DNA from 2 places in the Arthrobacter sp. K410C genome. Region 1 is predicted to be linked to the other one. Evidence: riboswitches for the same ligand, from Rfam matches in the RefSeq annotation. Region 1 holds a riboswitch; the other holds the start of a gene.

What was found. Region 1 has a riboswitch for cyclic di-AMP ahead of AC5RU7_RS14460 (M23 family metallopeptidase). Riboswitches for the same ligand answer to the same signal wherever they lie in the genome.
Region 2: linked by a shared signal. The riboswitch ahead of AC5RU7_RS16355 (LysM peptidoglycan-binding domain-containing protein) and the one ahead of AC5RU7_RS14460 (M23 family metallopeptidase) in region 1 are both predicted to bind cyclic di-AMP.

The regions. Positions count from the first base shown of each region.
Region 1 covers NZ_JBNHFJ010000010.1:22,443-29,466, forward strand. The annotation lists gene AC5RU7_RS14445 (DUF3027 domain-containing protein) at 1-479, shown strand, start outside; gene serC (phosphoserine transaminase) at 562-1,692, opposite strand; gene AC5RU7_RS14455 (iron-dependent transcriptional repressor DtxR) at 1,975-2,670, shown strand; cyclic di-AMP (ydaO/yuaA leader) riboswitch at 2,802-3,021, shown strand; gene AC5RU7_RS14460 (M23 family metallopeptidase) at 3,032-3,853, shown strand; cyclic di-AMP (ydaO/yuaA leader) riboswitch at 3,982-4,160, shown strand; gene AC5RU7_RS14465 (C40 family peptidase) at 4,231-4,905, shown strand; gene AC5RU7_RS14470 (NlpC/P60 family protein) at 5,066-5,839, shown strand; gene AC5RU7_RS14475 (HNH endonuclease) at 6,130-6,630, shown strand; gene mobA (molybdenum cofactor guanylyltransferase) at 6,683-7,024, shown strand, end outside.
Region 2 covers NZ_JBNHFJ010000013.1:31,032-38,055, reverse strand. The annotation lists gene AC5RU7_RS16395 (NUDIX domain-containing protein) at 1-314, opposite strand, end outside; gene AC5RU7_RS16390 (DUF1918 domain-containing protein) at 365-556, opposite strand; gene AC5RU7_RS16385 (metallophosphoesterase family protein) at 631-1,137, shown strand; gene AC5RU7_RS16380 (glucose 1-dehydrogenase) at 1,226-2,119, shown strand; gene AC5RU7_RS16375 (DUF1810 domain-containing protein) at 2,123-2,566, opposite strand; gene AC5RU7_RS16370 (DNA alkylation repair protein) at 2,550-3,137, opposite strand; gene AC5RU7_RS16365 (TraR/DksA family transcriptional regulator) at 3,134-3,490, opposite strand; gene AC5RU7_RS16360 (aggregation-promoting factor C-terminal-like domain-containing protein) at 3,512-4,864, opposite strand; cyclic di-AMP (ydaO/yuaA leader) riboswitch at 5,145-5,315, shown strand; gene AC5RU7_RS16355 (LysM peptidoglycan-binding domain-containing protein) at 5,319-6,182, shown strand; gene AC5RU7_RS16350 (protein adenylyltransferase SelO) at 6,317-7,024, opposite strand, start outside.

The DNA of each region.
Region 1 (7,024 bases):
CCGGCAAGCCGGACGCCTTCCTTGCCGGTGCCGTCGATACGGCCCGCACCGCGCTGGAGGGCATCACGGCCGCCGGGGACATCGGGCGGCACCTCGCAGCCAAGAGCGAAGGCGACCGTTTGGTCACGCACCTGTTCGAGTCGAAGCTCGCCGGCTACGCCGGCTGGCAATGGTATGCGGTGGTAACCCGTAACTCCCGCTCCAAGGTGGTCACCGTTAGCGAGCTGGGCCTGCTGCCGTCCGAGGATTCGATCCTCGCTCCTGAATGGGTGCCGTGGGCTGAGCGCGTCCGTCCGGAGGACGAGCAGCAGCAGGAACGGGAAGCCTCCGAATCTGAAGAAACCGCACCGGCAGTTTCCGTCGCTGCTGTTGCCGAACCTGACGCCGATGCCGGTTTCACGGAATCCGACGCCGCCGATGCCGATTTCACGGATGATCCTGCCACGCAGGCGACGGCGAACGACGCCGGCAGCGAGTAACTGCTGAACGTCCCCTTGCCGGGATACACAAACGGCGCCGTCCGGGCGAAACCCGGGCGGCGCCGTCGTACTTAAGGAAAGGCTACTTGCGGAGCTCGCCCACCACGTAGTCGATGCTGGCCAGCAGTGCGGAGACGTCGTCAGGCTCGATGGCAACGAACGTGGCAATCCGGAGCTGGTTGCGGCCCAGCTTCCGGTACGGCTCCGTGTCCACGATGCCGTTGGCGCGCAGGACCTTGGCTACGACGGCGGCATCCACTGATTCGTCGAAGTCAATGGTGGCAATGACGTTCGAGCGCTCATCCGGGTTGGCGACAAAGGGGGTGGCGAACTCGGCGGCGTCGGCCCAGCTGTAGATGCGCCCTGCCGAGTCGGCTGTCCGGGCCGCGGCGAAGTCCAGCCCGCCGTTTGAGTTCAGCCACTGCACCTGGGCGTCCAATGTCACCAGGGTGGACAGGGACGGGGTGTTGTACGTCTGGTTGAGGCGTGAGTTGTCAATGGCGGTCTGCAGGTCCAGGAAATCGGGAATCCAGCGGCCGCTTGCCTTGACCCGTGCGGCGCGTTCCAGCGCAGCAGGGGAGAACAGGCCAAGCCACAGTCCGCCGTCGGAGGCAAAGTTCTTCTGCGGGGCAAAGTAGTAGACGTCGCTCTCAGCCACATCGACGTCCAGGCCGCCGGCTGCGGAGGTGGCATCCACCAGCACCAGTGCATCCTCATCCGCGCCTGCCACCCGCTTGACCGGTGCGTACACGCCCGTGGAGGTCTCGTTCTGCGGCCAGGCATACACGTCCACACCGGCCTCTGCCTGCGCCACCGGCCGGGTGCCGGGCTCGGACTTGATGATGGAGGAGGCGTCCAGGAACGGTGCCTTGTTGGTGGCGGCCGCAAACTTGGAACCGAACTCACCGAAGGACAAATGCTGGGCCTTCTGCTCCACCAGGCCGAAGCTGGCAACATCCCAGAACGCCGTGGAACCGCCCACGCCCAGGATAACCTCATATCCTTCCGGGGCGCGGAAGAACTGGCTGAGGCCCTCGCGCACTGAACCGACGAGGTTCTTGACCGGAGCCTGCCGGTGCGAGGTGCCCAGGACGTTCTTCGATGCGGCGGACAGCGCATCAATCTGCTCCTGGCGGACTTTTGAAGGTCCGGCGCCGAACCGCCCGTCCTTGGGGAGGAGATCGGCAGGAATAGTGATGCTTGGTTCGCTCACGGGGGCTCCAATTTCGGCGTGGACGCGCTTAGGTCCGAACGGGTGGATGGTCGCTGGCGCGCAGTCGGCAATGACTGCATCGAAGGCCTTTCCCATTCTGCCTGAACAGCTGATTCGGCGGGAACCGGGACCGTCATAGTCCAGCCACTGAGACGGGTTGCCAGGCGGCTTCCAACTATTCGGACTAAGTCAAAATAGGCTAAGCTAGCCAACGGACTACGTCGCGGTGAACAGCGATACGGTGGGACAACGCAAGGTACTGCGCTCGAGGAGCTGAGCTGGATGACGGATCTGATCGACACTACGGAGATGTACCTTCGGACCATTCTGGAACTGGAAGAAGAGAACATCGTTGCCCTGCGGGCCCGTATCGCGGAACGCCTGCGCCACTCGGGTCCCACGGTGTCCCAGACCATCGGCAGGATGGAGCGCGACGGCCTGGTGGTGGTCTCCGGCGACCGGCACCTGGAGCTCACCGAAGTCGGCCGCAAGCGCGCCACCGAGGTCATGCGCAAGCATCGCCTGGCCGAGCGGCTCCTGGCCGACGTGATCGGGCTGGACTGGGCTTATGTGCACGACGAAGCCTGCCGCTGGGAGCACGTGATGAGCGAGCGGGTGGAGCGGCGCATCTACGAGATGCTGGACCATCCCACCGAATCGCCGTACGGCAATCCGATTCCGGGCCTTGCCGCACTTGGTGGCCAGCCCGCACTTGCCTCCAGCGATACGGTGACGAGCCTCCTGGAAGCCATGAAGTCCTACGGGCCTGCGTCGGAGGTCACGGTCAGCCGGTTGGCAGAGCCCATCCAGGTGGAGCCGGAACTGCTGTCCCAGCTCGATGAGGGAGGCATCCGCCCAGGCGCGGCGGTAACCCTTGAACGTGTGGGCGACTACATCTCGGTCCGCGTGCCCGGCATTGAAGGCGCTCTGGAACTTCCGCCGGAGGTTGCCGCGCACGTGTTCGTTCACGTTCGCTAGGAAGGCCGGACCGCCCGGTGTGACGCCGGTAACGCCAAGATAACGGAATTGTTACCTAGGGCCTTAAGCCCCTATAGTTGAACCAAGCGTTGATACAAAAGCGTTACCTGATCCGGAGCCGAGCTCTGCCAGCGGATCAGGAGCACGAGTCACTAACTGGCAGAGGCGGGGGAACCACAAGCGGCAGCGGGGGACTGCCTTGGGGTGAAGTCCGTCAGCAGCAAGCCTCTTCCAGTGAAGGAATCCCTCAGCGGATATCTCTGTGCCGAAGCTTGCTTACGGCGGGCCGGGTCTTTGAACTCTCTGACCCGAATCCGACAGCTAACTTCGCAGGCTTTCCAGAGAGGAATCCTTCTTGTCCATGCAGACCTCCAGGGGGCGCCGCCGCGCCGCTGGCCCCGCTTCGGCACCGCGCGTCGCCGAAGTCATCCACACGGAGCGCCCCCGCGATCTCCACCGTGATGCGCGGCGCCGTCGGGGTCCGTTCCGGCAAATCACCGAGTTCGCCTCGGCGAGCGGCATCGGCCAGAAGGCCGGCATGGCACTGGCTGCCACCGGCCTGGTGCTCACCGTGACTGTTCCGGCCACCAGCCCGGTCATGGCCACCGACGGGGCGGGCCTTGCGCCTGTTGCGGCCACCGCTGTGACCCCGCAGCCCGCTATCTCCGCCGAAGCCGGAGCGGAGATCGACTTCAGCCGCTCGGCCGTAGTGACCCAGGCGGATCCGGACGGCAAGCTCAAGCAGCTCCTGAGCGCCCAGTCCGCCGGCGCTGTTTCCCGCGCCGCATCCACCGGAAGCCTGGGCGCCCCGCTGGCGTCGCTGACCACAGCCTCGCCCTTCGGTTACCGCGTCAGCCCCATCACGGGTGGTTCCGGCGACTTCCACCGCGGGCAGGACTACGTTGCCCAGTGCGGGACCTCAGTTCTCGCGGCCGCCACCGGCACCGTGACGTTTGTAGGCTGGCACCAGTTCGGCGGCGGCAACCGTGTGGTGATCGACCACGGAAACGGCCTGGAGACCACGTACAACCACCTGTCGTCCTTCAATGTGACTGAGGGCCAGACGGTCTCGCGCGGCGAGGTTGTGGCACTGAGCGGAACCACCGGAGCCTCCACCGGATGCCACCTGCACTTTGAGGTGCAGGTCAACGGCGAAGTAGTGGATCCGACGGGCTGGCTCTAGTCAAATGGTTGCTGACTCTCGAATTGCCGTGACCAGCCGTGACCTGAATGTGACATTCAGTCAAAACTCCTGTACCGTCTAACTCGCGTCAACTTTTCCGAAGTTGACGCTCTTGTGCGGATTGCCTAACTCTGCCACCGCTCAAGGTCCGTTCGCATTTCATCGTCTGGCAGGGGCGGGGGAACCAATTTTGGCCTTCTTCACGGAAGGCCTTGGGGTTAAGTCGCAAAGCTTCCTTGAAGCGGCGCGGCCGGGTGACTCCCATCCGAATCCGACAGCTCACCTCGCAGGCATTGGGAGAGGCTACCTTCGTGTCTTCACGCCATAATTCTGCGCGCCACCGTGCGCAACCGGTCCGTACCAACCCTTTGGACGCCGTGTCCAAAGCTGTTAGTGCCAACGCCGGGACAGTGGGTCGCCAGGCTGCTGTTGTTGCAGCCGCTTCCGGCCTTGTCCTTGCCATGGGTCTGCCGGCCACCGCGGACACCACCGCCGGTGTCTCCGCTTCCACCGAGTCCGGTTCCGCGCAGACAGCACTTGCAGTCACCGCAGCACCTACCGCCACCGTTTCCTTCGAGCGCCCGGTGGTCACCACCGTCGCCGCCCCCGTTGTTGAACGCGTGACCGTGCAGTCAACCTCCGACGACGAGGACGAAACCGCCACTTCCGCCCAGTCAACCGCGGCAGAAAAGGTTGTTGCGACCGCCGCTTCTGCGGCCACCACCGGCCTCGCGGCCATCGCCTACACCGGCATTGGCAGCCCCTACGTCTGGGGTGGCACCAGCCCCACCTCCGGTTGGGATTGCTCGGGCTTCACCCAGTGGGTTTACGCCCAGGCCGGCATCAGCATCCCGCGCGTGAACGCATGGACCGCCATGACCCCCACCTCCACCCCCCAGCCGGGTGACCTGGTGATGCAGAACGGCGGCGCACACGTCGGCATCTACGTCGGCAACGGCATGATGATCAGCGCACTCAACCCCTCCCAGGGCACTCTGCTGCACTCCGTCGCCGCTACCGGCACCTCCTCCTTCTTCACCCTCGCAGGCTAATAGTTCTTGGGGCTTCGGCCCCGGGAACTATTTCTTTGCCCGCACTTTTTCGCTAAACCACCATCCCCGTTCGGGGCGCTCCGACGTACCCCCAAGATGCCGGCGCGTCCAAAACTCTCGGGTTGCCCACAGGCCCCGAGGTAATCGAAAGAGAGAACTGATGACTACTCGTGCTACCGCACGGCACCGTGCCGAGGTCACCAAAACCAGCTCGATCGCCGTCATTGCCAAGGCTGTGGGCGACAACGCCGGCGGCGTAGGTCGCCAGGCCGCCGTGATCGCTGCCGCCTCCGGCTTGGTGCTGACCAGCGGCGTCGCCGCCAACGCTGCCGACGCCAACATCCAGCGGGACTCCGCTCCGGCGTCCGCCCTGGAAGTTGAATCGGCCATCGAAGCTCCCATCTCCGCTGCTTCCACCATCGCCATCACCTACGAGAAGCCTGCCGTGACCACCACGCCGGCGCCCGTGGTCGTGGAAGAGCCGGAGGTTGAGGTAGAGGAAGCCGCGCCGGCGGCCCCTGCCCCGGCTGCCCAGACCGCTCCCGCTCCGAAGGTCACCGCCAAGGTTTCTGCTGCGTCTGCTCCTGCCGCGCCCGCTTCCGCCAGCGGCAAGGGTGCAGCCATCCTGTCCGCCGCCTACGCCCAGCTGGGTGTCATGCAGGACTGCACCATGCTGGTGACCAACTCCCTGGCGGCCGTTGGCATCAACTTCCACGACTGGCCTGCAGGCTACCTGTCACTGGGCCGCACGGTGAGCGCTGCCGAAGCCCAGCCCGGCGACCTGATCTACTACGCTGACGGCGGCGCCGGCATGGCGCACATTGCTGTCTACGCAGGCAACGGCCAGGCGGTCCACGGCGGCTACAACGGCAACCAGACGGTGGTCTTCAGCGCCAACGTTGGCTCCGGCCCGGTTTTCATCCGCGTCAACTAGTCCCCGCGTCCCCGGCCGGCGCCCCCGACGGCCGGCGATGGAGGAAGGACCCCTGCCCACAAAGCAGGGGTCCTTTCCCTTTTAAGGGAAGCAGGCGGGGCCTGCGGCCGGTCCGTGCGGAGGGCTCCAGGAGACGGCCTGCCAGCGGACGGATCAAATGCCTTCCCGAGGGCGATTAGCTGATAGTGCGCTTCTGTGTTTACTCTTGTGGTGTCGATCCATAGCCCGGACATGCCGAGGGCAGCCGGCCCTCGTGCCCCTGACGGGTGCGGCCGTGAAGAGGTACGTGCATGCGCACTCTCGTTCTGAATGCTGGATATGAACCGCTGGCGGTTGTCACTTTCCGCCGGGCGCTGGTGCTTGTGCTCACGGGCAAGGCGAGCGTGGTGGCCGAAGGGGACGACCCCGTGGTGGGTCCACAGGAAATACTGGGCCGTCCCTCGGTGATCCTCCTCAACCGCTACATCCGCCCGCGCTACAACCAGGCCACCGCCGTCAGCCGGCGGGGTGTGCTGAGACGGGACGGGCACAAGTGTGCCTACTGCGGCAAGGCTGCGCACACGATCGACCATGTCCACCCAAAATCACGCGGCGGAGCCGACTCCTGGGAAAACCTCGTGGCTGCCTGCCTCCGCTGCAACAACGCCAAGGGTGACCATACGCCCGCGGAAATGGGCTGGAAACTGCGCATCGTTCCGGAGCCTCCGCGCGGCACCATCTGGCAGATCAAGGAGCTGGAGAAGCCCACCCCCGCGTGGGACCCCTTCCTGCTGCCCGAGCGCGCTGCCTGAGCGGTCCTTCCCTGTTTGTGCGTCCCTGCCTGCCGCTGGCTAGGCTGGAACGGTGCAAGAGCCAATGCCGCATTTCGATGCCCTGATCCTCGCCGGAGGCCGGTCCTCCCGGCTGGGCGGAGTACCGAAACAGCACCTGCTTTTCCGCGGTGCCACCTTGCTGGAACGATCCCTTGATGCGGCGTCCGGTGCCCGCCGGACTGTGGTGGTCGGTCCCGATCCTGGGCGCCTGCCGGAGGGCGTTTTGTCCTGCCGGGAGCAGCCAGAGTTTGCAGGCCCCGCCGCCGCCATTGCTGCCGGGCTGGAGGTGCTGTCAAGGGCTGGCAGCGAAGCGGAGTACACGCTGGTGCTGGCCTGCGACATGCCGTTGGTGTCGGACGCCGTGGCCCGGCTC
Region 2 (7,024 bases), on a different contig from region 1:
GAAGTGAACAGCACGTCAACACCCTCCGGCGGAACCGCCGCCTCCTCCTGGGCTTCCCGCAGCGCGCCGGCCACGGGCTCCTCGCCCTGGTGGAGCGCTCCACCCGGCAACCCCCACGTTCCGCCGTTATGGCTCCAGACCGCGCGGTGCTGCAGCAGCACCCCCCTGGGCGGATCGAACGCAAGAACGCCGGCCGCACCGAAACGCCCCCAAAAGCGTCCGCGGTCCCCCTCCACCCAGGCGTCGCCCGGATCCCGGGGACCGGTGCGGAGGGGCGGGGTGGTGGACGCTGCGGAAGCCAGAGAATGATCCATCAGCCCAGTCTGACAGGTACATCATGCCCGGGCCCAGCACACGCCGGGCGTCAGTTGCCGTGCGGGCGTTCGACGGCGAAATCACCGCCGGGATACATGATGGTTTCGTGCCCGTCATCAAAGCGGACCAGGTAAGGCGGGGTTCCGTCCTGTCCCCGCACCTCCAGGATCACCCCGTGGCGGTCCGTGGATCCAACATGCCGGCCGTGGACGATAATGCGGTCGCCCTGCGCTGCCTCCATGGCAATCACCTCCCAGCCCCCAGATTACGACTCTCACGGGAACCGGAACAGGCCCAGCGTGGCAGGATTTCCCTATGCCGCTGAACATCGTCCTGGTTGCCGATACCCACATCCCCAAGCGGGCCAGAGACCTGCCCGCCCCGGTGTGGGCCGCCGTCGAAAGCGCAGACGTGGTCTTCCACGCCGGTGACTGGGTGCAGGCCGGGGTCCTGGACAAATTCCAGGAACGCAGCCGGTACCTGGTGGGCGTCTACGGGAACAATGACGGGCCGGACCTGCGCGCCCGCCTCCCTGAAACCGCGCACATCACCCTGGACGGCATCCGGTTTGCCATGGTCCATGAGACCGGGCAGGCCAAGGGGCGGGAGCTGCGGTGCGAGGCGCTCTATCCGGACACGGACGTCCTGGTCTTCGGGCACAGCCACATCCCCTGGGACACCACGTCCCCGGCAGGCCTGCGGCTGCTCAACCCCGGCTCGCCCACGGACCGCCGGCGCCAGCCCGCCTGCACATACATGACAGCAAAGGTCGACGGCGGCCGGCTGGCGGAGGTGCGCCTGGTGGAGGTGGCGCGGGAGTAGTTCCGGGTTGGCAGGTGGCCGCCGGTTGCCTAGGCTGGGACGGTAAGCATACTTAGCTTCTTGGAATCCACCCAGCAGGAGGACCGCCATGACAGACCAGTACACTTTCCGGAATCCGGTCACCGCCTACGAGCACATTTCCCCGCCGGAGCAGCACCAGCCCGAGCCGGGACTGGACGCGGAGCTGACGCCCAAGGCGGACCTCGGTGAGGAAACTTACCGCGGCACGGGACGGCTGGAAGGCCGGAAGGCAATCGTCACCGGTGCGGATTCGGGTATCGGTGCCGCCGCGGCCATCGCGTTCGCCAGGGAGGGGGCCGACGTCGTCATGTCGTACCTGCCGCAGGAGGAGGAGGACGCTGCCAGGATTGCGGGCATTATCGAAGCCGCGGGACGCAAAGCCGTGAAGGTTCCCGGGGACCTCAAGGACCCGTCTGTCTGCCGTGACGTGGTGGATACCGCGGTGGCCGTCCTGGGTGGTGTGGACATCCTGGTCAACAACGCCGGAAAGCAGGTGGCCCAGGAGGACCTCGCGGACATCACGGACGAGCAGTTTGACCACACGCTGAAGACCAATGTCTACGCCATGTTCTGGCTGACCAAGGCAGCCCTTCCGCACATGCCCGCGGGGTCCACCATCATCAACACCACCTCGGTGCAGGCCTACAACCCCTCCCCGACGCTGGTGGACTACGCCACCACCAAAGCCAGCATCAACAACTTCACCAAAGGCCTGGCCCAGCAGCTCGCTCCCAAGGGGATCCGTGTCAATGCCGTGGCGCCGGGACCCATCTGGACTCCGTTGCAGGTCAGCAGCGGCCAGCCCAAGGAGGAGCTGCCGGAGTTCGGGCAGTCCACTCCGCTGGGCCGCGCCGGCCAGCCCGCAGAACTCGCGCCGGCGTATGTTTTCCTGGCCTCGCCCGAGTCCAGTTTTGTGCTGGGCGAGACGCTGAACGTCAACGGCGGCAGCCCCACCCCGTAGTTCTTATGCCTGGTCCTGCCCGGCGAGCAGTTCATCGGTGGCTTCGTCGGGCTGGCCGTCGAAGAACTGTGCAAGAACGGTCTTGAACACCGTTTCGCCGGGCGCCGCGCGGAGGAACAGCGTCATGGACGACTGCAGCTTGCGGGCGTCAATGCCGCCCAGAATATCCTCGGCCGTGCGCCCGGCGTGGTTGGTCAGGGCCTGTGCGCACTCCAGCAGGCGCGGACCCAGCACGTCGTGCTCAAGGTATCCCCGGGCCTCGTCCAGTGACCTGATGGCATACTTCCGCGAGGTGGCGCTCTGCCCCAGCCCGGCGATCTGCGGAAAGACGAACCACATCCAGTGGCCGCTCTTGCTGCCCAGCTGCAATTCGGACAAGGCCTGCTCATATGTCCCGCCGCTGTCCTGTGCAGCGACGAAGCGTTCAAGGTCATAGGGATCGTTCATGGATGTCTCCTTGTCGGGGGGTGTTGGGACCGGGCGGGAAGCCGGCGCCTGGCGGCTGCCCAAGTACTGCTGCAGCCTGGCGCAGGCTGGTGTGCGGGTCCTGGGCCCACCGCGCCAGCACCACATCGGCGCGCTGCCTGTCGCGCTCCGGCAGCCCGGCAAGCAGCGGCGCCACCACATCGGCCACGAGGGGGCCTTCCAGTTCCGCTGTAGAAGCGGAGCGGAGGAACCCTTCGATCCGGGTCAGGTCCGAGTGGCGGAGCCATCCGGCCTTGGCTTGGAGCAGCACCACGGCAGCCAGCCGCCGCTCGAAGACCGGCCTTGCGCCAGGGTTGGGCCGGCCCCAGAGGACTGAGGCCAGCTGGACCGTGGCATCGTGGTCCAGGGCTTTGAATTTCCGCAGCGCATCACGGACGGTTCCCCGGACAGCGCCCACGGAGGCTCCGTAGGAGGCGAGGACCCCGCCCAGCCGGGTGGCGACGTCGTCCGCGCGGTACCAGGAGCCCTCGTTCTGCAGCGTACGGTCGATGAATTCCGCCGCCGCGGCAACGATGTCCGGCCCCGCTGTCACTGCCGGCCTGCCGCGGCGTGGTTGATGCAGAACGCGGTCCATGGCCGGGCTTCCAGCCTGCCCTCGGCAATGGCTTCGCCGCAGACGGCGCAGGTGCCATAGGTTCCGGCGTCCAGCCGGGCGAGGGCGGCCTCCACCTGGTCCAGGCCGGCGGCGCTCTGCTTCAGGAGTGCGGCCGCCTGGGACAGCTCGAAAGCGATCGTGGCGCCCTCGGGATCGTGTTCGTCATCGACGTTTGAATTGAGCCGTGCCGAACTGGCCGAGGCGATGTCCGCGCGAAGGTCCGGAAGCAGTGCAGCCTTCCGCTTCCGCTCCTCCTCGAGCAGCACCCGGAACCGCTCAAAATCTGGCATGGAGAAAGCCTAGCGCGCCTCTCAGTACCAGTTCCTGGCTACGGAGTGGTCCCACGCCGCGCAGGGTGTACGGTAGCGGTCCCGGATATACCCGAGCCCCCACTCAATCTGCGTACGGTAGCTGGTAAGCCAGTCGCTGCCGGCGCTTCCCAGCTTGCCGGGCGGCAGGGCCTGCGGAATCCCATAGGCCCCGGAGTAGGGGTTGGTGGCGGTGGTCAGCCAGTTGGATTCCTTGGTCCAGAGCTGGGCGAGGCACAGGAACTGGTCCTGGCCCCAGCCGTAGGCTGCAAGGCGGCCGGAGGCGTAGCTCTTGGCCGCAGCGGGATCGTTGACTGCGCCGCCTGGAACGGAGGGCACGACGACGGCGGGCGGGCCGGGGATTGCAGGCGCCGGGGCAACGGGGGCGGGGTTCGCCGGGGCCGGGTTCACGGGAGCAGGATTTACCGGGGCCGGATTTAGCGGCGCGGGATTCGCTGGCACCGGCGCTGCCGGGACCGGGTTTGCCGGAGCGGGAGGTCTTTGAGCACCGGCAAGGGCAGCATCTGCAGCTGCCTGCCGGCGGGCCTGCTCCTCGGCAGCCGCTCGCTTGGCAGCCTGCGCCGCCTCATAGGCTGCAAGCGCCGCCTGGCCTTGCCGGTATTCGCCCTCGAGCGCCGCCGTCGTGCCCTTGAGGGACGCCAGCTGCGCGGTCAACTCTCCGCTGCGCCGCTGCTCTTCGGCGACCTGCCGGGCCACCGCGTCCTGGGCGGAACGGGCAGTGTCCAGCTTGGCCTTCGCCTCCCCGGACAGGCGTTCGCGCTCCGCCCTGGCGGTCTTTTCCTGCTCCGCCAGCGCAGCGGTGGCTTTGCCGGCGGCCTCCGCCCGGCTGACCAAATCCGCGGTCTTGGCTCCCACCACCTCAACGACGTTGAGCCCGTGGATGCTGTTGTTCTCCAAAGCTTCCAGTGCCACAAAGAATCCCATGGTGGTTCCGCCGGTCTTGTACGATCTGGCGGCCAGCGCACCAACGGCCTGTTGATGCCGCTGCAACTCCGCGTCCGCCTGGGCAGCCTGGCCTGCAAGGGCATCCACCCTGGCCGTTGCGGACTGCAGGGCGGCATCCGCCAGTGCATAGTCGGCTGCGGATGCCACGGCGGCCGTCCCGAGCGCTTCGGACTCGGACCGCAGGCCTTGAAGCAGGCCTGTGATGTTCTCGATCTCGGCCGCCTTCCCGGCTTCAGACTGCTGCGCCTTCTGAACGTCTTCCCACGATGGGTACCCGCCCGGCGGAGCCTCATCCGCGGCCGCCGGAGGCAGGGCAGCGGGGCCGGCCAGGGCAAGTGCCAGCAGCCCTCCCAGCAGCGGGGGCTTGAACATGCTTCCGATCAGGCGCATAGCTCCGAAGCTTAGCGGGTTTCAACACTAGGTTGAGGGTTGGGCGACCTCCCGCCGCTACCTTAATAAGTTTGTGACATAAATAACAGGCGACGCCAGCCGCAAAATATCACGCGAGGTCAGAAAGGTGTGCTAGTACCTCCAGACGTTTGCTTAATTTGATAGAAGCGCCTCGTATGTTACCCAAACGTGACAATTGCTCCGGGGCCGGGTTATGGTCTTCAGGTGTCCCTCCCAATCGGGACATTCCCATCAGTATGCCGAGCCCTGCCACTGACCCGGGATTCAATCGCTTTCCAGCTGGCAGGGACGGGGGAACCAAGTTTCCACGGCCGTTACGGCCTTGGGGTTAAGTCGATAGCGCCTCCGTCCATTGTGGGCGGTTGCCTTCGGCCGGGTATCTCCAACCCGAACCCGACAGCTCACCCCGCAGGCATGGGAGAGGCGATCACACGTGTCAAAAAATTTCCCTACCGCCCGTCACCGCGCAACTCCGGCCCGCTCAATCGCGCTCCAGGGCTTGGCTGCTTCCGCAAAGTCCCAGGCACGGACGCTCAGCCGTCCGATGCTCGCAGTTGCCGCTGCGTCCGGCATTGCGTTCGGTGTTGGAGCTCCCGCCCATGCAGGCGTGACCGGCCCGGATACCACCGAAACCGCTAGCGTCCAGGCGTCCAGCGCTCCGGCAGCCGCAGTGGCTGCCCCCGCTGCCGCAGCCCCTGCCGCCGGCAACGTCTACACCGTGGTTTCCGGAGACACCCTGGGCGCCATCTCGGCCGCTCACGGCGTCAGCCTGAACGATGTGCTGGCCGCCAACGGCCTGGACATCTCCACCATCATCTACCCCGGTGACCAGATCACCATTCCGGGCGCCGGCTACGTGGCACCTGCCGCTGCTCCTGCCCAGGCCGCACCTGCCCTGGCGAACACCGGCTCCACCATGAACTATGCCTCCGCGGCCGTTGCCCCGGCTCCGGCTCCGGCCCCGGCCCCCGCACCTGCCGCGACCGGCACCGGCACGGGTGCAGCCATCCTGGCTTCCGCCTACGGCCAGTTGGGCGTGCAGCAGGACTGCACCGCCATGGTGGAGAAGGCCCTCCGCTCCGTCGGCAAGTCCGTCGGTGACCTGGCTCCCGGCCAGTTCTACCAGTACGGCACCACCGTGGGCACCCCCGCCCCCGGCGACCTGGTGATCACTGCAGGCCACGTGGGCGTGTACGCCGGCGACGGCCAGGTTGTCAGCGGCGGCGTGGACGGCTACAAGACCGAAGTCCACTCCATCAGCTGGCTCGGCGGAGCTTCCTTCGTCCGGGTAGCGTAGTTACCCCGCGCAACTGAAGCAGCCGCACCAAGAGCTGCGCACATAAGGGCGGCAGCCGGGAAGACCCCGGCTGCCGCCCTTGCCGTGTTAACGTGTTGCCACCGGGACCCCCCGCCACTTTGCGGCGCAGCCTGTCACGTGCCGCAGAACGTCATGTACTTGCCGAAATCTTCCGGCGCGCCTTCGGCGTAGCGTTCCAGCCCGGGTCGCTCTTCGTAAGGGGAGCCCACTGCTTCAAGGAGCCTGGTAAGCGGCTCCAGGTCGCCGCCGGTGGCCGCAGCGAGCGCCTCTTCCACCAGATGGTTGCGCGGAATGTACACGGGATTCACCCGGTCCATCCGGTCCGCATCCGGCTTCATGGACCGCCAGCGCCCGGCCCAGGCGTCGAATGCTGCCAGGTCCATGACCATGCCCCGGACAGGCCTTTCATTTCCGCGCGCTGCTTCGCCCAGGTTGCGGAAGAACCGCGTGTAGTCCACCGGGCCGTCCTTCAGGATCGCAACCACCCCGTCCACCAGTTCGGATGCCGCTTCGGCCTCAGGGCTTCCGGCGGGGCTGGCGGGCAGGCCCAGCTTGGTCCTCATCCCGTCGAACCAAGCATCGCTGTACTGCCTGCGGAATTCGCCCAGCGCCTCCACGGCGGGAGCGACGGCCTGCTCCTGGTCCTCGTTGATCAGCGGAAGGATCGACTCGGCGAGGCGCGCCAGGTTCCATTCGGCAATAACAGGCTGGTTGGCGTAGGCGTACCGCCCGCCCACATCGATGGAACTGTAGACGGCGGCGGGATTGAAGTCGTCCATGAACGCACAGGGCCCATAGTCGATGGTCTCGCCGGAAATGGT